One region of the Blautia producta genome, then DNA from elsewhere that is predicted to be linked to it. Evidence: predicted binding sites of a transcription regulator. Region 1 holds the regulator's gene; each other region holds the start of a gene.
The links. The regulator Rex, encoded in region 1, represses fermentation and respiration genes when NADH is low (regulators of the CRP and FNR family bind a similar motif). The targets are predictions, from matches to a motif close to ATTGTTAANTANTTAACAAT.
Positions count from the first base shown of each region.

Region 2: a site for Rex is predicted at 4,011-4,030, ahead of BLCOC_RS14505 (glycerol dehydrogenase). Genes of this name have one in related genera too.
Region 3: a site for Rex is predicted at 1,463-1,482, ahead of BLCOC_RS16025 (acyl-CoA carboxylase subunit beta). Genes of this name have one in related genera too.

Region 1 covers NZ_CP136422.1:3,071,831-3,078,041, forward strand. The annotation lists gene BLCOC_RS13620 (ABC transporter ATP-binding protein) at 1-154, shown strand, start outside; gene BLCOC_RS13625 (ABC transporter permease subunit) at 151-948, shown strand; gene BLCOC_RS13630 (ABC-F family ATP-binding cassette domain-containing protein) at 970-2,877, opposite strand; gene BLCOC_RS13635 (redox-sensing transcriptional repressor Rex) at 3,086-3,730, shown strand; gene BLCOC_RS13640 (NAD(P)H-hydrate dehydratase) at 3,802-5,304, shown strand; gene alr (alanine racemase) at 5,301-6,211, shown strand, end outside.
Region 2 covers NZ_CP136422.1:3,254,248-3,260,458, forward strand. The annotation lists gene BLCOC_RS14490 (MFS transporter) at 1-327, opposite strand, end outside; gene BLCOC_RS14495 (glycoside hydrolase family 5 protein) at 366-1,538, opposite strand; gene BLCOC_RS14500 (helix-turn-helix domain-containing protein) at 1,682-2,890, shown strand; gene BLCOC_RS14505 (glycerol dehydrogenase) at 2,896-3,993, opposite strand; gene BLCOC_RS14510 (FtsX-like permease family protein) at 4,112-6,151, opposite strand; gene BLCOC_RS14515 (ABC transporter ATP-binding protein) at 6,141-6,211, opposite strand, start outside.
Region 3 covers NZ_CP136422.1:3,554,415-3,560,625, reverse strand. The annotation lists gene trpB (tryptophan synthase subunit beta) at 1-460, shown strand, start outside; gene trpA (tryptophan synthase subunit alpha) at 453-1,235, shown strand; gene BLCOC_RS16025 (acyl-CoA carboxylase subunit beta) at 1,655-3,091, shown strand; gene BLCOC_RS16020 (OadG family transporter subunit) at 3,106-3,873, shown strand; gene BLCOC_RS16015 (biotin/lipoyl-binding carrier protein) at 3,892-4,263, shown strand; gene BLCOC_RS16010 (sodium ion-translocating decarboxylase subunit beta) at 4,380-5,537, shown strand; gene BLCOC_RS16005 (oxaloacetate decarboxylase subunit alpha) at 5,623-6,211, shown strand, end outside.

The DNA.
Region 1 (6,211 bases):
AGGGGAAAAAGCAGTGACTGCCAAAGTGGGAAAAAATATTGATCTTTTCCTGAAAAAGGCCAGCGCGTATACGATCACAGATTTAGATGTGCGCACACAGAGTCTGGAAGAGTTTTTCATGCATTTTTACGGAGAGGAGGCAGCACGATCATGAATGCTACGTTATTTAAAAAAGAGATCAAATCAAACTGGCTGCTGCTCGTCATCTTTCTTGCAGTCCTCAGTGTCTATGGCAGTATGATCACTATGATGTTCAATCCTGAAATGGGAGACAGCCTGAAAATGATGGCTGACAGCATGCCGGATCTGTTCGCGGCATTTGGCATGGCTGATGTGGGCCAGACATTGCTGGAATTTGTATCGGGATACCTGTACGGAATGCTGTATGTGGCTTTCCCGGCGGTATTCATCATAATTCTCTCAAACAGACTGGCAGCAAGATACGTGGACAACGGCTCCATGGCTTACCTGTTGGCGGTACCTGCCAAACGCTGGAAGATCATGATGACACAGTGCGTTTTCATGCTGGTGTCCCTGCTTGTCATTGTCATTTATGTGACCTGCCTGGTATTGGTTGTCAGTGAAGTGCTTTTTCCAGGTGAAATGGAGACAGCGGCATTTATTCGGATCAATGTGGGCCTGCTGGGGATCCTTGTGTTTTTCGGAGGCGCATGTTTCTGCGCGTCCTGCTTCAGCAATGAGTCAAAAATCTCCTCCGCAGTTAGTACGGCAGTGGTGGTATATTCCATTCTCATACAGATGATATCACAGGTGGGGGATAAGTTCGAGAAAATAAAATATGCCACGCCTATGACCCTGTTTGACATTGAAGGACTCAGCGCAGGAGACGGGAAAGCGTGGATAATGTGCGGAATACTGTATATAGCGGGTATTCTCTTCATGGGGATCGGGATCGTACGGTTCAGCAAACGGGACCTGCCCTTATAACAAAAATGGGAGGAACTGGCACTATGCCAGCTCTTCCCATTTTTCATAAAGTTCTTCCAGTTTTTCCGCTATTTCCGCTTTTTCATTGGCAAGCCGGACACACTCTGCTACATTGACGGCAATTTCCGGCTTTTCCATCTCACATTCGATCTCTTTGTCTCTGCTTTCCAGGCGTTCGATGGCTTCCTCTGTCTTTTTCAGTTCATTTTCACGCTTTCTCTGACGTGCCTGTTCCTCTTTCTGCTGCTTCCAGTCCAATTTGGTGGCGGAGACGGCTTCTTCCGCCTGTTCCTCCGCCTCTTTCGGGGCATAGATGCGGGTCAGTTCTTCCCTTTTTTCCATATAGTAATCATAGTTGCCGATATAGTTTACCATGCTTTGGTTGGTCAGCTCCAGGATCCTGGTGGCAGTCCGGTTAATAAAATACCTGTCATGAGACACATACAGTACAGTTCCCGTGTAATTGCGGAGCGCCTCCTCCAAGATTTCTTTTGACAAAATGTCGAGGTGGTTAGTCGGCTCATCCAGGATCAAAAAGTTGGCTTCTGAGAGCATGAGCTTTGCCAGGGATACACGTCCCCGCTCACCGCCGCTCAGAGAGGATATCTTCTTAAATACATCATCTCCGGTAAAGAGAAACGCTGCCAGCAGATTGCGGATCTCTGTGTTGGTGAGCTTTGGAAAGTCATCAGAGATTTCCTCAAATATTGTTTTCTCCATATGCAGCACGTGATGTTCCTGGTCATAGTAGCCGATATGGACCTTGCTACCCAGATGAAAAACACCGGCATCAGCGGGAACCAGTTCATTTAAAATTTTAAGGATAGTGGTTTTTCCGGTTCCGTTGTTTCCGATGATGGCCACCCGCTCACCCCGCTTGATGGAAAAGTTCAGATCAGAGAACAGCGGGAGTGAGGGGAAAGATTTGGTGAGATGTTCCACGGCAAGCACATCTGTACCGCTCTCCACACGAGGTTTCAGATAAATGCGCATGGAGGCGTTCACCTCTGCGGGCTTTTCCAAAACATCGATCTTATCCAGCATTTTCTCCCGGCTCTCTGCCCGTCTGATGGACTTTTCCCGGTTGAACTGTTTCAGCTTGGCAATGACTTCTTCCTGATGTTTGATCTCCTGCTGTTGATTGAGATAGGCCTGATAAGCGTCCCTGCGAAGCTGTGCCTTTTTCTCGCTGTAGGCAGAATAATTCCCTGTAAAGGTGCTGACTTTCCCGTTGTCAATGTCAATGACCTTTGTCACGATCCTGTCCAGAAAATACCGGTCATGGGAGACGATCAGCACAGCTCCCGGATAGTTCAGCAGATAGGTCTCCAGCCAGGAGATAGAATCCATATCCAGATGGTTAGTAGGCTCGTCCAGAAGAATGATATCCGGCTTTGACAGGAGAAGACGACCTAGGGCAACCCGTGTTTTCTGTCCTCCCGACAGAGTGGAGATTTCTTTTTCAAAGTCACTTTCAGGAAAGCCAAGGCCTTTCAGAACCCCCACAAGTTCACTCTTATATGCGTAGCCGTTCTCCATTTCAAATTCATGGGTCAGACGGGAATAGGTCTCCATAAGGCGTTCCAGCTCTTCCCCGGAAGCGTGCTTCATCTGTTTTTCAATCTCTCTCATGTGAAGCTCCATATCCAGAATATGCTGTTTGACCTGGAGCAGAGAGTCATAGATGGTAAGGGCACTGTCCAGTTCCTGGTGCTGGGCCAGATAACCGATGGACTTGCCCCTTGATAAAATGATCTCGCCGCTGTCAGCAGGTATCTCCTGCATGATAATGCGCAGCATGGTGGATTTTCCGGCACCGTTGATGCCTACTAGGGCGGCTTTTTCGCGTTCTTCTATATGGAAGGAGGCATCATGGATCAAATTTATGCCCCCGAATGATTTTTCAATGTTTTGACATGCCAGTATCATTTTTTACGAGTCTCCTTTATCTTTAGGCTGTAACTGGCCGGATATCCGGTCAGTTACTTTAGGTTCACCCTTCCTATTATATCGGAAATTCAGAATTTGACAACAGATAAAAACAACAATAACTGGAATTGTATTTGACTTTATTTTAACAATTATATATAATATTCCTATATGAAACAGAAAATTTAGACATAAGGAGGGTAAAGTCGTGGACGAAAAATGCATATCAAAAGCAGTCATCAGAAGACTTCCCCGATATTACAGATATTTAGGAGAACTTTTGGAGGATGGAGTGGAGCGTATCTCCTCAAATGAGCTCAGCTCCAAAATGCGCGTGACAGCATCCCAGATTCGCCAGGACCTGAATAATTTCGGAGGGTTTGGGCAGCAGGGATACGGATATAATGTACAGTACCTGTACACAGAGATCGGTAAGATCCTGGGGCTTGACCGGACTCACAACATGATCATCATAGGGGCCGGTAATCTGGGACAGGCACTTGCAAATTACGTACAGTTTGAAAAGCGCGGGTTTAAAGTGGTAGGCATTTTTGATGTGAATCCGGTTCTGAAAGGCATCTCCATCCGTGGGAATGAAATCCTTATGATGGATGAGCTTCCCCAGTATCTGAAGGATAATGATGTTCAGATAGCAGCGCTTACTCTGCCGAAGAACAACGCAGAGGAGACAGCTAATCTACTGGTAGAAAACGGAATCAAGGCCATCTGGAATTTCGCACATCTGGATCTGGAGGTTCCGGAGGATGTCATTGTGGAAAATGTACACCTCTCTGAAAGCCTCATGCGATTGTCTTATAATCTGAATTGTTATGTGACGGAACATAAAAAGTAAGAAAGGGCTGCTGCGGAACTTTTGCGGCGGCCTTTTGCTCTGTAATACGCAAAAAGAGAGGAGTGTATGACATGAAACAAATCGTAACCGGCGGACAGATGAAGCTATTGGACAGTTACACCATTGAAAAAATGGGGATTCCGTCTCTGGTACTCATGGAGCGGGCTGCCCTGAGTGTCTGTCAGGCGCTTCGGGAGGAAGAATTTCCCCTGGAAAAAGTTTTGGTCCTCTGCGGTACCGGCAATAACGGCGCGGATGGCGTGGCAGTGGCACGGATGCTTCATGCGGCAGGGGTTTCCGTTGATATCTGTATACTTGGGAAAAAGGATCATTATACAGAAGAAATGAGAAAACAAGTGGATATTGCAGAAAATTATCACATATCCTTTGTCAAGAATGCCGTACCTGTTGAATATACTACTATAGTAGATGCTGTCTTTGGCGTAGGCCTGTCCAGAGAAGTGGGCGGGGTTTACAGAGACACCATCGAAGCTCTGAACCGGTCAGATGCCAAGGTCATGGCAGTGGATATTCCCTCCGGAATCAGTGCAGACACGGGAAAAGTGCTGGGCTGCGCAGTGAAAGCTGATGTGACCGTAACCTTTGCCTATGAGAAAGCAGGCCTTTTATTTTATCCGGGTGCTTCTTACGCGAGAAAGATAAAAACAGCCGATATCGGGATCTATATGCCGCCTCAGAATGATTTTGAACTGTCCATCCAAAGTTGTGAGGATAAGGATTTGTTCCGGATCCCCGTCAGAAAGCCGGATGGGAATAAGGGAACCTTCGGAAAGATATTCCTGGCTGCCGGAAGCCGTGATATCAGCGGTGCGGCATACCTCTCTGCCTGTGCAGCACTCAGGACAGGCGCGGGTATGATCAAGGTACATACCAGGCAGGAAAACAGACAGGCACTGACCACAATGCTGCCGGAGGCCATGTACAGTTTCTATGATGATGAGGAGATAGAAAAAGAACAGATCCTGGAAGGACTTGCCTGGGCTGATGTCATCGGAGTGGGGCCTGGAATGGGCACGGGACAGCAGGCGGAAGATATCCTGTACACCATTTTGGCAGAGGGCAGAAAACCTTTGCTCATCGATGCTGACGGTCTGAATCTTTTAGCGGGCAGAATGGAGGTGCTGGCCCAGTATCCGGCACCGGTCATTGTGACACCGCATCTTGGGGAGTTTAGCAGGATTTCAGGAGTGTCAGTGGAGGAGTGGAAGGAAGCCCCTCTTTATCTTACAAAGCGCTTTGCCCATAAATACCATCTGACCGTTGTGTGTAAAGATTCGCGAACGGTCATTTCCGACGGCAGTGAAGAGATCTTTATAAACACCTCCGGCAACAGCGGTATGGCAACAGCAGGAAGCGGGGATGTACTCTCGGGAATCCTTATGGGACTTCTCGCCCAAGGACTTTCCGCCATAGATGCGGCGTCTTTGGGGGTCTATTTTCACGGCGCTGCGGGAGATATGGCTGCTGCCCAAAAGGGAGAATACAGCATGATAGCCGGTGATATCATTACACAGACAGCGGAAATCTTGAAGAAAAGAGGAGCAGTTTTATGAATACACCAAGCAGGATCTACGTCTCCGTAGATTTGGATGCGGTTTCCTATAATCTGGAAAGTATGAAGAGAAATATCCATAAAGATACCAAGATCATAGCAGTGCTGAAAGCGGACGGTTATGGACACGGAGCGCTTCCCATTGCGGAGCATATAGAGCCGCTTCCCTATATTTGGGGATTTGCTGTAGCCTGTGTGGAAGAGGGCGCTGCGCTCAGAAAAGGGGGTATCAAAAAACCGATTCTGATTCTGGGATATACCTTTAAGGAAGACTATGAGACGATCATCGAAAATGATTTCCGGCCTACTGTTTTTACAGGGAAGATGGCTGAGGAGTTATCAGATACAGCAAGACGGCTGAACAAGACAGTAAAGGTACATATCAAGCTGGATACAGGTATGACGCGTATCGGCTTCCGCAATCTGCAGCACGATGTGCCGGAGATCCTGAGGATCTCCAAAATGCCGGGCCTTGAAGTGGAGGGCCTGTTCACGCATTTTGCCAGAGCGGATGAAAGCGACAGGGAACCGGCGTATGTACAGCTCGAAAGATATCTGGAATTTGTCCGCGCCCTGGAGGAGAAGGGGCTTCATGTGCCCATAAAGCACTGTTCCAACAGTGCGGGTATCATCCGTATTCCCGAGGCGAATATGGATGCGGTGAGGGCAGGTATCATTTTGTATGGCCTGTACCCATCTGATCAGGTGGAAAAGGAGCCGGTGCCTTTAAAACCGGTTATGGCTCTCAAAAGCAGAGTTGTATACATAAAGACAGTGGAACCCGGTGTGGAGATAAGCTACGGCGGCACATTTGTCACAAAGCGGCCTACCAGGGTTGCCACCATACCTGTGGGCTATGCGGACGGATATGCCAGAGCGCTGTCAGGGAAAGGCAGTGTGCTGATCCG
Region 2 (6,211 bases), 180 kb from region 1:
AAAGGAGGAGGGCACGCTGAACATAAGAACCGTGCAGACAGCCAGAGGGATACAGAGTCTTGCGATCCAGGGACGCGCTTTCCCCCATTTGCTGTGGGTGTGGTCAATGATGTAGCCCATGACCAGATCCGAAATTCCGTCAAAAATTTTAGATATAGCTATGATAGAAGCGGCAGCGGCGGCATTTGCCCCCACTACATTTGTATAGTACACAAGCAGAAAGGCACTGATCGCCGAGTATACCAGGTTTCCTGCATAATCCCCCACGCCATATCCAAACCTCTCCACAAATGACAACTTTGCATTAGGATTCATATCTGTCTTCATAATCTGTTTTTCTCCTTTTCACCTTTCCCTGCTGCTTTTTATTCCCCTTCCTTGGGAAACCATCCGAGATCCGCACATCTTCCGAAATCCCAACTGTCCCATCCGATCCATCCGGCGTCATTGACAGTATCCACCAGAAGCTTATAGCTCCAGTAAAAATATCCGGAACCCTTTTTCCAGGCCTTTAGCTGTTCCTCTGCAAGGATGCTGTAGATGCGCCTTTTCTCCTCTGGGCTGACAATCTCCTCCCCGGAGCCTTCCACACCGTTTAAAACGCTCTGTCCGCCCTTTGTATCGCATCCGCAGGCAAGGGAGTTAAACAGGCACCATTCCCCGCAGATGACCGGGAAATACTGCTGCATCTCCTCAATGTCCTTTGCCAGCGTCTCACGGATGTAAGCTGTATAGGATTCCACTGTCTGCTCACAGCCAAGAGCTTCCGCAACCATCAGATACTGATGGGTATCCAGTACAACATTTTTATATTTTTCTCCGCGCATGAATTCTTTCCATGCCTTCAGTTCAAAGGCGTCATGGAATACCACATATTTCTCAACCGGCATATATTTCCTGATCCTGTCATAAGCCTCCAGGTAAAAACCACGTATGAATTCCATGGTATTCGGCCTGGTTCCCTCTGCTTTTTTCGGATCAGCAGGCTTGTAGCGGTTAGGCACATCCATGGTCTTCCACATATCCTCCAGAATCGGCTCATTGAGGATCTCAATGCCCCACAGTCCCTGCCTGGTTCCATAGCGTTTTGCCAGACGTTCCAAAACACTAAGCTCAAATTCCACCTCATCCGGCTCCTGGGACCATTTGCAGACTCCGGAGATCCCACCGTTATCAAATCCGTTCTGGCTGTCCGGCGCTGTGTGCAGATCGATCAATATCTGCAGACCGTACTTTTCTGCCCAGTTAAACGCTTTATCCAGTTCCCTGATACAGCCGATGAACGGCTCTCTGTCTCCAAATATAAAGTAGGGCACCGGGATCCTGACAGCATCCATTCCCATAGATTTGATCCTGGTAAAATCTCTCTCCGTTATATACTCCGCGCGGTGGATGCTTATCCTCGCCTCATATACCTCTTTGGAGAGCTGTCTTGGCAGATAGTATTCATCCTCCGCTGTGGTCCCTTCAAAAAGCGCCGGGCTCATCCATTTTTCCAGCACCAGCCAGTTTCCCAGATTTACACCTTTTACATACATGATCCATTCTCCTTTTCGGACTTTATTTTCCTTGATTTTATGACAAAACAAGCGGATTATATATCACTTTTTCCAGTTTTTTATCACTTTTACCAGATTATCTGTTATACTGTACTTAAATCATTTCCGGGAGGTATATGTGGATGAATGTCAGTTATCTTTTGCAGCATGTCTCATACAGTCTGCACACGATCGTACGGGATTACGGAGAAACCAGGCAGCTTCAGGAGAATTTCTGCGGGCGGCCTGACTTTACAGACAGCAGCTTTTTTCACGGGAATCTGGAGGAATCCCTGCTTGCGCAGTCTGGGGAAACCCTGCCATTTCTTCTGTCTGCGGGGGATAAGCTGGTCTATGCCGTGGTTACGGTTCCAAAGCACCTATTTATCATCGGCCCGGTAAAATTCAAGACGCCGGTGCGGCTGCTTCACTGTCAAAAACAGCCTGGTTTTGATGACAACTTTTTAGATACTGTGCCATTCTGCGATTTTTCAGATTTGGCGGGGAATCTTCTTCTTATGCATAATCTTTTCTGGGAACAGACTTTGAATGAAAGGGATTTGATCTTATTTAACTGTATAGACAGATCACTGGATATGGAGATCCAGAGACATTTTTCAGATTTGCTGTTTGAGAATCAGGAGGCCTCTCTTGGACATAACCCTTATGACCAGGAGCTGCGGGAATTCTCCAGTATTGAAAACGGGGACGTAAAACAGTTGGAGAAAAGCTGGGCAGAGGACTATACGGGAAATATCGGTGTTCTGGCAAAGGACAGGCTCCGCAGTTGGAAAAACGTGGGAATCGTAGTCATTACCCTGGCAAGCCGTGCAGCGATACGGGGCGGTATCCTTCCGGAGATTTCTTTTTCCCTCAGTGACATTTATATCAATAAAGTGGAGGAGGCCTCTGATCTGGCATCTATCACCCATCTGCTGCGGCAGGCTGAATACCAGTACACCAATATGGTGAGAGAACAGAAGGAACAGCAAAGGGGCATGGGTCACAGAGAAAAGAATCCCCATGTCCGGCTCTGTAAGGATTATATTTTTTCCCATCTTCACGACAGGATCACCACACAGGAAATAGCCGGCTTTCTTGGTATGAACGCCAGCTATCTCTCTGAGTTATTTCATCAATGTGAGGGAATCTCTATCAAAAATTTTATCCTGCGCGAGAAGATCGGCCTGGCTAAAAATATGCTGACCTATTCAGGATATTCCTATATCGAAATTGCCGCGTATCTGGGTTTTTCCTCCCAGAGTCATCTGGGAAAGCAGTTTAAAAAGCTGACCGGTTACACCCTCAGCGAATATCGGAATACCTACGGTATCCGGCAGTTTACACCGTAATCCATTTATTCTCCCAGAAAATAGCGGCCATAGGCATCTGCCGCCAAAATCGCAGAGGAAACCGTCTCAGGCGTCACCTCAAAAGGCATGTTGTGGAGCGTATCATTCTCTGCGCAGGCTGCTTTTGCCACTGCCATAACCTTTTCCGGGGTAATCTCTTTGACCCCCAGCTCTTTCAGGGTAACCGGCAGACCTACTTCGATACAGAAATCAATGATCGCCTCCAGCTCCTCTGCAGGTATATTTTCCAGAACAAGCTGAGTGATGGTTCCAAAAGCCACCTTCTCTCCGTGATACATGGAGTGGCATTCCTCCAATACCGTAAATCCATTGTGAATGGCATGTGCACCTGCAAGTCCGCCGCTCTCAAAACCAATACCGGACAGCAGCGTATTGGCCTCAATGACTTTTTCCACTGCCTCTGTGCAGGCACCTGCCTCCAGAGCGATTTTAGCCTTTACACCTTCCTCCATCAGGGTATCAAAGCATAATTTTGCAAGGGCCATAGCCGCGCTGGTGGATTTACCGTTTACACATGTCTGCGCATCGCTTGCCGCACAGGCACGGGCCTCAAAATATGTAGCCAAGGCATCTCCCATGCCGGCCACTGTCAGTCGTACCGGGGATTTCGTGATGACCTCTGTATCCATCAACACCATGTCTGGGTTCCTGGGCAAAAACAGGTATTCTTCAAAAACGCCTTCATCGGTATAGATAACCGACAGTGCACTGCATGGCGCATCTGTGGAGGCAATGGTCGGACAAATGATAACCGGTGTATCCTCATAATATGCAGCAGCTTTGGCAGTATCGAATATTTTTCCTCCGCCGATACCGATAACCAGGTCACAACCCTTTTCTTTCATAATATCTTTCAGACGGTTGATCTCATTCTTAGAGCATTCCCCATTAAAATAGTCGAAATGCAGGGTACAGCCAGTTTCTGCAAAACTCTTTTCGATTTCTGCACCGATTCTTTTATAGCCACCCTTGCTGATCAATACCAGCGCATTTTTTCCAAGACCTTCCGCATATGTGCCAAGCTTTTTCAGTTCTCCGGCACCCTGCACATATTTTCCGGGGCTGCTTAATATTTTTGCCATATCTCTCATACCTCCTGTTTGTCTTTAATTTAACATACTACTGTCTTATTATAACTTTTTCCTGTTTACATTACAATCTTTTCTTTTATGACCTTGGCAGCCTGCCGGTTTTTCTTATCTATTTTTTGTCTTTTAAGATAAAGTCACGCAGATGATACTGCCTGGTGCCTTTCAGGACATTCTTCTGGTACTGCAGGCAGGTGATGAGCAGGTAGCACCCGTACACTGCCAAAAAGGCCACTGCTGCTGCGCCGAATGAACCAAACAACATACGGCGCTGTATCGGAAAGGCGATGCCGATACCGGCCATATAAAGAAACAGAAAAAACAGGGGAAGTACCATGGGCAGAAAGAAGTATACCGCGCTCTGTCTTGCGGTAAGCCTTCTGATCTCACTGTCTGTAGTTCCCATCCTTCTGAGCTGGTCATACTGGGAGTGGTATTTTTTACTGCTGCTCAAAAGCTGCACTGCCAGGATCGCAGCACAGATGAAGATACAGATAAATGCAGCGTAGCAGCAGATAAAAGCTGTCATCATATAGATAGACTGCAGCTCCTGCTTCTGTCCCTTATAGGTATACGCCAGAACAAAACTGGGACCGTCGGGACCTGCCGTCTTCTCTATGGTTTTCTGAAGCGCTTCCTGATAATCCGTATTCTCCCGGTCTTTTACCATAGCTGCATAACATCCCCGTCCCTGTGTCAGCAAAGCACATGCGGCATCCGGCAGAACAAGGATGGTTTTCGTGCCGAATCCGCTCTCGTTCATACTATCCTGCGCAAAAGGCCCTTCCAGCACTTTACTCAGGCGGTATGTTCTGCCCCCTGTGACAAGGGCACGCTTCCCTTTCTCCAGCTTCTTTCTGTAATAGGCCTCCTGGGTCTGAACAGCGTACTCGTCATCCGATAGGGAAATCGGCGCTTTTCCCAGAAAACCTCTCAGTTTATTGTAATCTGATACTTTCATACAGAGGTCCATATTGCTCTCTGCTGCCCAGTCCTCAAATCCCTCCACTTCCTCCTGCTTGCGGTCAAGCATTTCCACCAGGATGGTGCTGTCCTCAAGCTGATAAATATCATAGGCCAGATCTTCTTTGATCTTGCTGTGTTTCTCCACAAAACTCCGGCATGCCTCTGCGTCCAGTCTGCCGTAATGCTGTGAGACTTCCACATCAAAGGGGACTTTTTTCTGCAGTGCATCCTCATAGGCATTTGCCATAAAAGACGCGCCTCCGAGTCCCATGAAGGTAAGCAGAAGCAGAATGGATATGACCCCCATCTGTCTGCCGTTGGTATTCAGACGGGCGGTGAGCTGGCGGTAAAAGAAGATGTTGAGATGATGCAGTCTCCTTCTGCTCTTTTTATAATGCTTCAGTATCCCTTGGGCAAGCTGCCTGTAAAAAAGCATAAGGCTTACTCCCTGTAGAATAACACCTGCTGCCATGAGAAGCATGTTGGCAAATCCTGCGAATGCGTCAATCCTCACCGTCAGCGCCACATACAGGCAGAGAAGTCCCAGTATGCCCAAAAGAACGGCTCCTGCCATTTTTAATGTGATATTTTTCTGGCTTTTTGAAGCCCCGGTTTCATTTTGCCTGCTGTAATCCATCAGTTCCCTGATCTTCACTTTTTTAAGGATCCGGTTCTGCCTGAACAGGCTGAATGCAAACATAAAGAAAAAGCACAGAACCGTCAGAAAAATGGCTGGGACCTGAAAGGACAGATCCATATAATAGGCCTTGTCAAACATTTTAAAGATCACCTGGCTGAGCGCCAGATAAAAGACGTTTCCCAGCAAAATCCCTGCTGCCAGTGCCGCACTTCCGATGATGAGCTGTTCAATAAGAAACAGACGGCTCATGGCCGGCCGCTCCATTCCCATGGTCATATAGCAGGCAAATTCCCGACTCCTCTGTTCAAAGATAAAATGTGTGATATAAGAGATCAGCCATCCCAGGATCAATACCACCATAACTGTCACACATATGAGGATGGACATCATAGGCCGCATCAGCTTGCTGAAGGAATTGATGGCATCGGAAAACAGCAGGGAGTTGTAGGCGAAGATCATGGTAATACTCAGGACAAGGGTCAGCACATAGACGGCGTAATCCCCCATACTCCGTTTTACATTTCGTAAAGCCAGCTTAGCGTACATGGGCAACATCACCGCCTAACATGGACATCACATCCAGAATCTCCTGGAAGAATGTTTTTC
Region 3 (6,211 bases), 480 kb from region 1:
CATCAAGGATGAGCAGGTGCAGCTCATCGGATGTGAAGCGGCAGGGCTTGGTGTGGATACGGAAAAACATGCGGCAACCATCGCAAAAGGAACAGAGGGAGTTTTCCATGGTATGAAATCCCTGTTCTGCCAGGATGAGTACGGACAGATCGCTCCAGTATACTCCATTTCCGCAGGACTGGATTACCCGGGTATCGGGCCGGAACATGCCAATCTGAACAAGACGGGAAGGGCCAAATATGTGCCGATCACAGACGCCGAAGCGGTGGAGGCATTTGAATACCTCTCCAAGACAGAGGGAATCATACCGGCTATCGAAAGCGCCCACGCAGTGGCATATGCCAGGAAACTGGCTCCGACCATGGATAAGGATAAGATCATAGTGGTAAATATTTCCGGCAGAGGCGACAAGGACGTGGCTGCCATTGCACGATACAGAGGAGTGGAAATTTATGAGTAAAATATATCAGGCATTTGAAAACAAAAAGGCATTTATTCCGTTTATCACAGGCGGTGACCCTACGCTTGATGTGACAGAGCAGCTTTTGTACGCCATGGAGGAGGCAGGAGCTGATCTGATAGAGATCGGCATCCCTTTTTCTGACCCTACAGCAGAAGGACCGGTGATCCAGGAGGCAAATGAGAGAGCCTTAAAAGCGGGATGCACCACTGACAAATTGTTTGACATGATAAAAAGGGCGAGACAGAAGGTCACAGTGCCGATCGTGTTTCTTACCTATGTGAATCCTATTTTTACATATGGCAAGGAGCGCTTCATGAAAAAATGTGTGGAGTGCGGCGTGGACGGTATCATCGTTCCGGATATGCCCTATGAAGAAAAACAGGAGCTGGCGCCTGCGTGTGATGCCTATGGCATTGACATCATTCCTCTTATAGCACCCACTTCAAATGCCCGCATCACCATGATCGCAAAGGAGGCAAAGGGATATATCTACTGTGTCTCTTCTCTGGGAGTGACCGGTGTGAGAAGTGAGATCAAGACGGACATCGGCGCCATGGTAGAGCTGGTGCGCCGGGCCACAGATGTGCCCTGCGCCGTGGGCTTCGGCATTTCCACACCGGAACAGGCATACGCCATGGCAAAGGTTTCAGACGGAGCCATTGTAGGCTCTGCAATTGTTAAAATTGTGGCAAAATATGGAAAGGACTGTGTGCCCTATGTGGCGGAGTATGTAAAAGAAATGAAAGCTGCCGTGGACCGGGCAAACAACTGAGAACAGCGGAGGATGGAAAATTCCATCCTCCTTTTTTGCGTAAAGCCCCGCATTTCCAGACCCTGCCTGCGTAACCATGCAGATCAGCGCGGTAAATACACGGATATGGGGGATCAGATCTGTATGGCGCCGGCTGCTTTGGGATTTTGCCGGGTATGGTGCAGTATCTCCCCGGGGAAAACGCCTTGCGGGATAATGCCCCGTAAATAGTAACAAAAATATTCATAATAATTAAATATTTCACAAATTTTTGTTGAAAAATCCCCGGAAACAAGGTACAATTAAAATCGGCAGAAATTGGTTTTGTCTTTTAATTCAACAAAGTAAAACCAGGAGGCGATTTCTGCATGAAAACCGGATTATCACGCAGATTTTTCGTGCAGAATCCAGGTAAATAATAAAAAATGGAGGGCTGATAAATGAGTAATACAGCACAAAGCTTGGCAAGTAAAAGAATTGCTTCTTTACTTGATGAGAACAGTTTTGTTGAGATCGGCAGCTGTGTCACAGCAAGAAACACAGATTTCAACTTATCTGAAAAGGAAACACCGTCAGACGGTGTCATCACCGGTTATGGTGTCATCGACGGCAGCCTGGTGTATGTGTACAGCCAGGACGCTTCCGTTCTGAACGGAACCATTGGTGAAATGCATGCCAAAAAGATTGTCAGACTTTACGATCTGGCAATGAAGACAGGCGCTCCGGTTATCGGACTTGTGGACTGCGCAGGCTTAAGACTGCAGGAAGCCACAGATGCGCTGAACGCTTTTGGCGAGATTTATACCAAACAGGTTATGGCATCAGGTGTGATCCCGCAGATCACAGGTATTTTTGGAACCTGCGGCGGCGGCCTTGCAATTGTTCCGGCTCTTACCGATTTCACCTTCATGGAAGAGAAGAGCGGTAAACTGTTTGTAAACTCCCCCAACGCTTTAGAGGGAAATGAAATTTCCAAATGTGATACTTCCAGTGCAAAATACCAGAGTGAAGAGGCTGGTCTGGTAGATGTTCTGGGAAGTGAAGATGAAATCCTTGCGCAGATGAGACAGCTGGTATCCATGCTGCCTTCCAACTACGAAGATAATTCTTCCTACGAAGACTGCGCAGATGACTTAAACCGTGTTTGCCCGGAACTGGAAAATTGTGTGGGTGATACCGCCATTGCACTTTCCCAGATCGCGGACAACAATGAGTTCTTTGAAGTGAAAGCTGCATACGCAAAAGATATGGTGACCGGATTCATCCGTCTGAACGGTGCTGTTGTGGGCTGTGTTGCCAACAGAAGCGAAGTTTACAACGATGAAGGGGAGAAGACAGAGTCCTTTGACAATGTACTCTCTGCAAGAGGATGTAAAAAAGCAGCGGATTTCGTGAAATTCTGTGATGCTTTTGAAATCCCGGTTCTGTCTCTGACAAATGTAAAAGGCTATAAAGCAACAAAATGCTCTGAAGCCAACATTGCCAAGGCAGCCGCACAGCTTACTTACGCATTTACAAATGCAACCGTACCGAAGGTGAACATCGTGATCGGTGAGGCATTCGGCAGTGCATATCTGGCAATGAACAGCAAATCCACAGGAGCAGACATGGTATTCGCATGGCCGGGTGCTCAGATCGGTATGATGGACGCACGTCTTGCTGCGAAGATCATGTATGCAGACAGCGATGCTGCAACGATCAATGAAAAAGCTGCTGAATATGCTGACTTACAGTCAAGTGCCCTGTCTGCTGCCAAGAGAGGCTATGTGGATTCCATCATTGAGGCAGAAGATACAAGAAAATATGTGATTGGTGCTTTTGAAATGTTATTCACAAAGAGAGAAGATCGTCCAAGCAAGAAACACGGCACGGTTTAGGTGAGGTGAATCATATGAAGCAGACATGGAAAAAATTAATTGGTTTAATCCTGATCGGAGTATGCGCTCTGGCTATGACAGCCTGCGGCAGCAGCAAAGACTCCACAGGCGGTTTAAAAAAGCTGGATGATGCAACCGTTGACTCTCTTGTGGAGAGCTTTGGCGGCGTTGTCGGCAACATTGCTGATCTGAACGAGGAGTCTATTGCGGGTCTCATGGAAGGCGATGACGCATTCAGTGCTTCCGCTGCAATTGCGTGGGACGGTGCCAGCGAAGATCTGGGCGCATATGTGGAGACATCCAAAGGCGATGTGGAGATCAAAGACGGAAATTATATCCTGACACTGGCATGTAAGTTTGAGAACCGTGACGCAGACTGCGTCTTTACATTGGATAAAAACGGCAATCCTCTCAATGTGACCATTGACCCCAAATATTCAATGGGTGAAAAAATGGCACAGGCAGGACAGAATACACTTCTGGGTATAGGAACTGTTTTTGTTATGCTGGTCTTCCTGTGTTTTGTTATTTCCTTAATGAAATACATTCCGGGATTTGTAGCGTCCTTTGACAAGAAGAAAACTGCTCCGGAAGAAATTCAAGTTCCGGCTGCTCCTGCTGCTAAAGCTATACCGGAGGCAGCAGAGGAAGAGGTTGTGGATGACGGCGAGCTGATAGCAGTCATTGCGGCAGCAATCGCAGCATCTGAAAATACATCTACAGACAGTTTTGTAGTTCGTTCCATCAGAAAATCAACAAAAAGAAATTGGCAGAGAGCCTAATCACAGGAGGAAATGGTTATGAAATCTTATACAATTACAGTTAATGGCGTTGCATATGATGTAACAGTAGAAGAGGGCGCAGGAAACGCAGCAGCTCCTGCGGCAGCACCGAAAGCTGCTCCTAAGGCAGCACCAAAAGCCGCTCCGGCAGCAAAACCTGCAGCATCCGCAGCAGGCGCAGTGGCAGTTACCGCATCTGTTCCGGGTAAAGTGTTCAAAGTGGAAGCTAATGTTGGACAGGCAGTAAAAGCCGGCGATAACATCATCATTCTGGAAGCCATGAAAATGGAAATTCCGGTTGTTGCTCCGCAGGACGGTACCATTGCAAGTATTGACGTGGCAGTTGGTGATTCCGTAGAAAACGGTGATACACTGGCATCCATGAACTAGAATTTACAAACAATTGTAAATTCCCGACAGCTAAGAGATAAATCTTGCTGATACAATAGAAAGCACAAATCGAAAACTTTCTATTGTCACGAATACGAACAATGGGAGGTAATATAATGTCTAACGTTACAGATACACTGTCTAACCTGCTCCACCAGACAGCGTTTTTCAATCTGACATGGGGAAATTACCTTATGATTTTAGTTGCCTTTGGTTTTCTTTTCCTGGCAATTAAAAAAGGATTTGAACCGCTTCTTCTGGTGCCGATTGCCTTCGGTATGCTGTTGGTTAATATCTATCCGGATATTATGGCACTGCCATACACGGACGCAGCAGGAATTGAGCATGCAGGTGGACTTCTTCACTATTTTTATCTGATGGATGAATGGAGTATTCTTCCGTCCCTGATCTTCATGGGCGTAGGTGCCATGACGGACTTCGGTCCTCTGATCGCCAATCCCAAGAGCTTTCTTTTGGGTGCTGCGGCACAGCTTGGTATCTACATGGCATACTTCCTGGCAATCTTTATGGGATTCAATGGAAAAGCAGCAGCAGCCATCTCTATCATCGGTGGTGCTGACGGCCCGACTTCCATCTTCCTGGCAGGTAAGCTTGGACAGACAGTCCTTATGGGACCGATTGCGGTGGCGGCATATTCCTATATGTCCCTGGTTCCCATCATCCAGCCGCCGATCATGAAACTTCTCACTACAGAGAAAGAACGTAAGATCAAAATGGAACAGCTTCGCCCGGTTTCCAAACTGGAAAAAATCCTGTTCCCGATCATCATCACCGTTGTTGTTTGTCTGATTCTTCCTACAACAGCTCCGCTGGTTGGTATGCTGATGCTTGGTAACCTGTTCCGCGAATCAGGTGTTGTAAAACAGTTAAGTGAGACAGCATCCAATGCTCTTATGTATATTGTAGTTATCTTACTGGGAACTTCCGTAGGTGCTTCTACAAGCGCAGAGGCATTTTTGAAACTGGATACCCTGAAAATCGTCGTTTTAGGTCTGGTTGCATTTGCGATCGGTACGGCAGGCGGTGTACTTCTTGGTAAACTGATGTGTAAACTGTCCGGCGGTAAGATCAACCCGCTGATCGGTTCAGCCGGAGTATCTGCCGTTCCTATGGCAGCCCGTGTATCCCAGAAGGTTGGTGCTGAGGCAGACCCGACTAACTTCCTGCTGATGCACGCAATGGGCCCGAATGTTGCAGGCGTTATCGGTACTGCAGTAGCAGCGGGTACCTTCATGGCAATCTTCGGTGTTTAATATTTAAGAAAATCCATATAACGATTCTAAATTTATTTAGGATTTTCTTATTGTCATGATTTCAAAATTTTAGGAGGAAATTAAGATGGCAGAGGTAGTAAAAAAACCTATTAAGATTACTGAAACAATCTTACGTGATGCACATCAGTCCCTGATTGCGACCAGAATGTCCACAGAGCAGATGCTGCCGATCGTAGATAAACTGGATAAAGTCGGTTATCATTCCGTAGAGTGCTGGGGCGGTGCAACCTTTGATGCATCCCTTCGTTTCTTAAAAGAAGATCCATGGGAGAGACTGCGTAAGTTCCGTGACGGATTTAAGAATACGAAACTGCAGATGCTGTTCCGTGGTCAGAACATTCTGGGATACCGTCCTTATGGGGATGACGTGGTAGAGTATTTCGTACAGAAATCCATTGCCAACGGTATTGACATTATCCGTATTTTTGACTGTCTGAATGACTTGAGAAACCTGCAGACAGCAGTAAAAGCTTCCAACAAGGAAAAAGGACATGCACAGGTGGCTCTGTCCTACACCTTGGGCGATGCTTACACTATGGATTACTGGGTAGACATGGCAAAAAGAGTAGAGGATATGGGTGCAAATTCTATCTGTATCAAGGATATGGCCGGTCTGTTGGTTCCGTATGAGGCAACAAATCTGGTAACTGCTC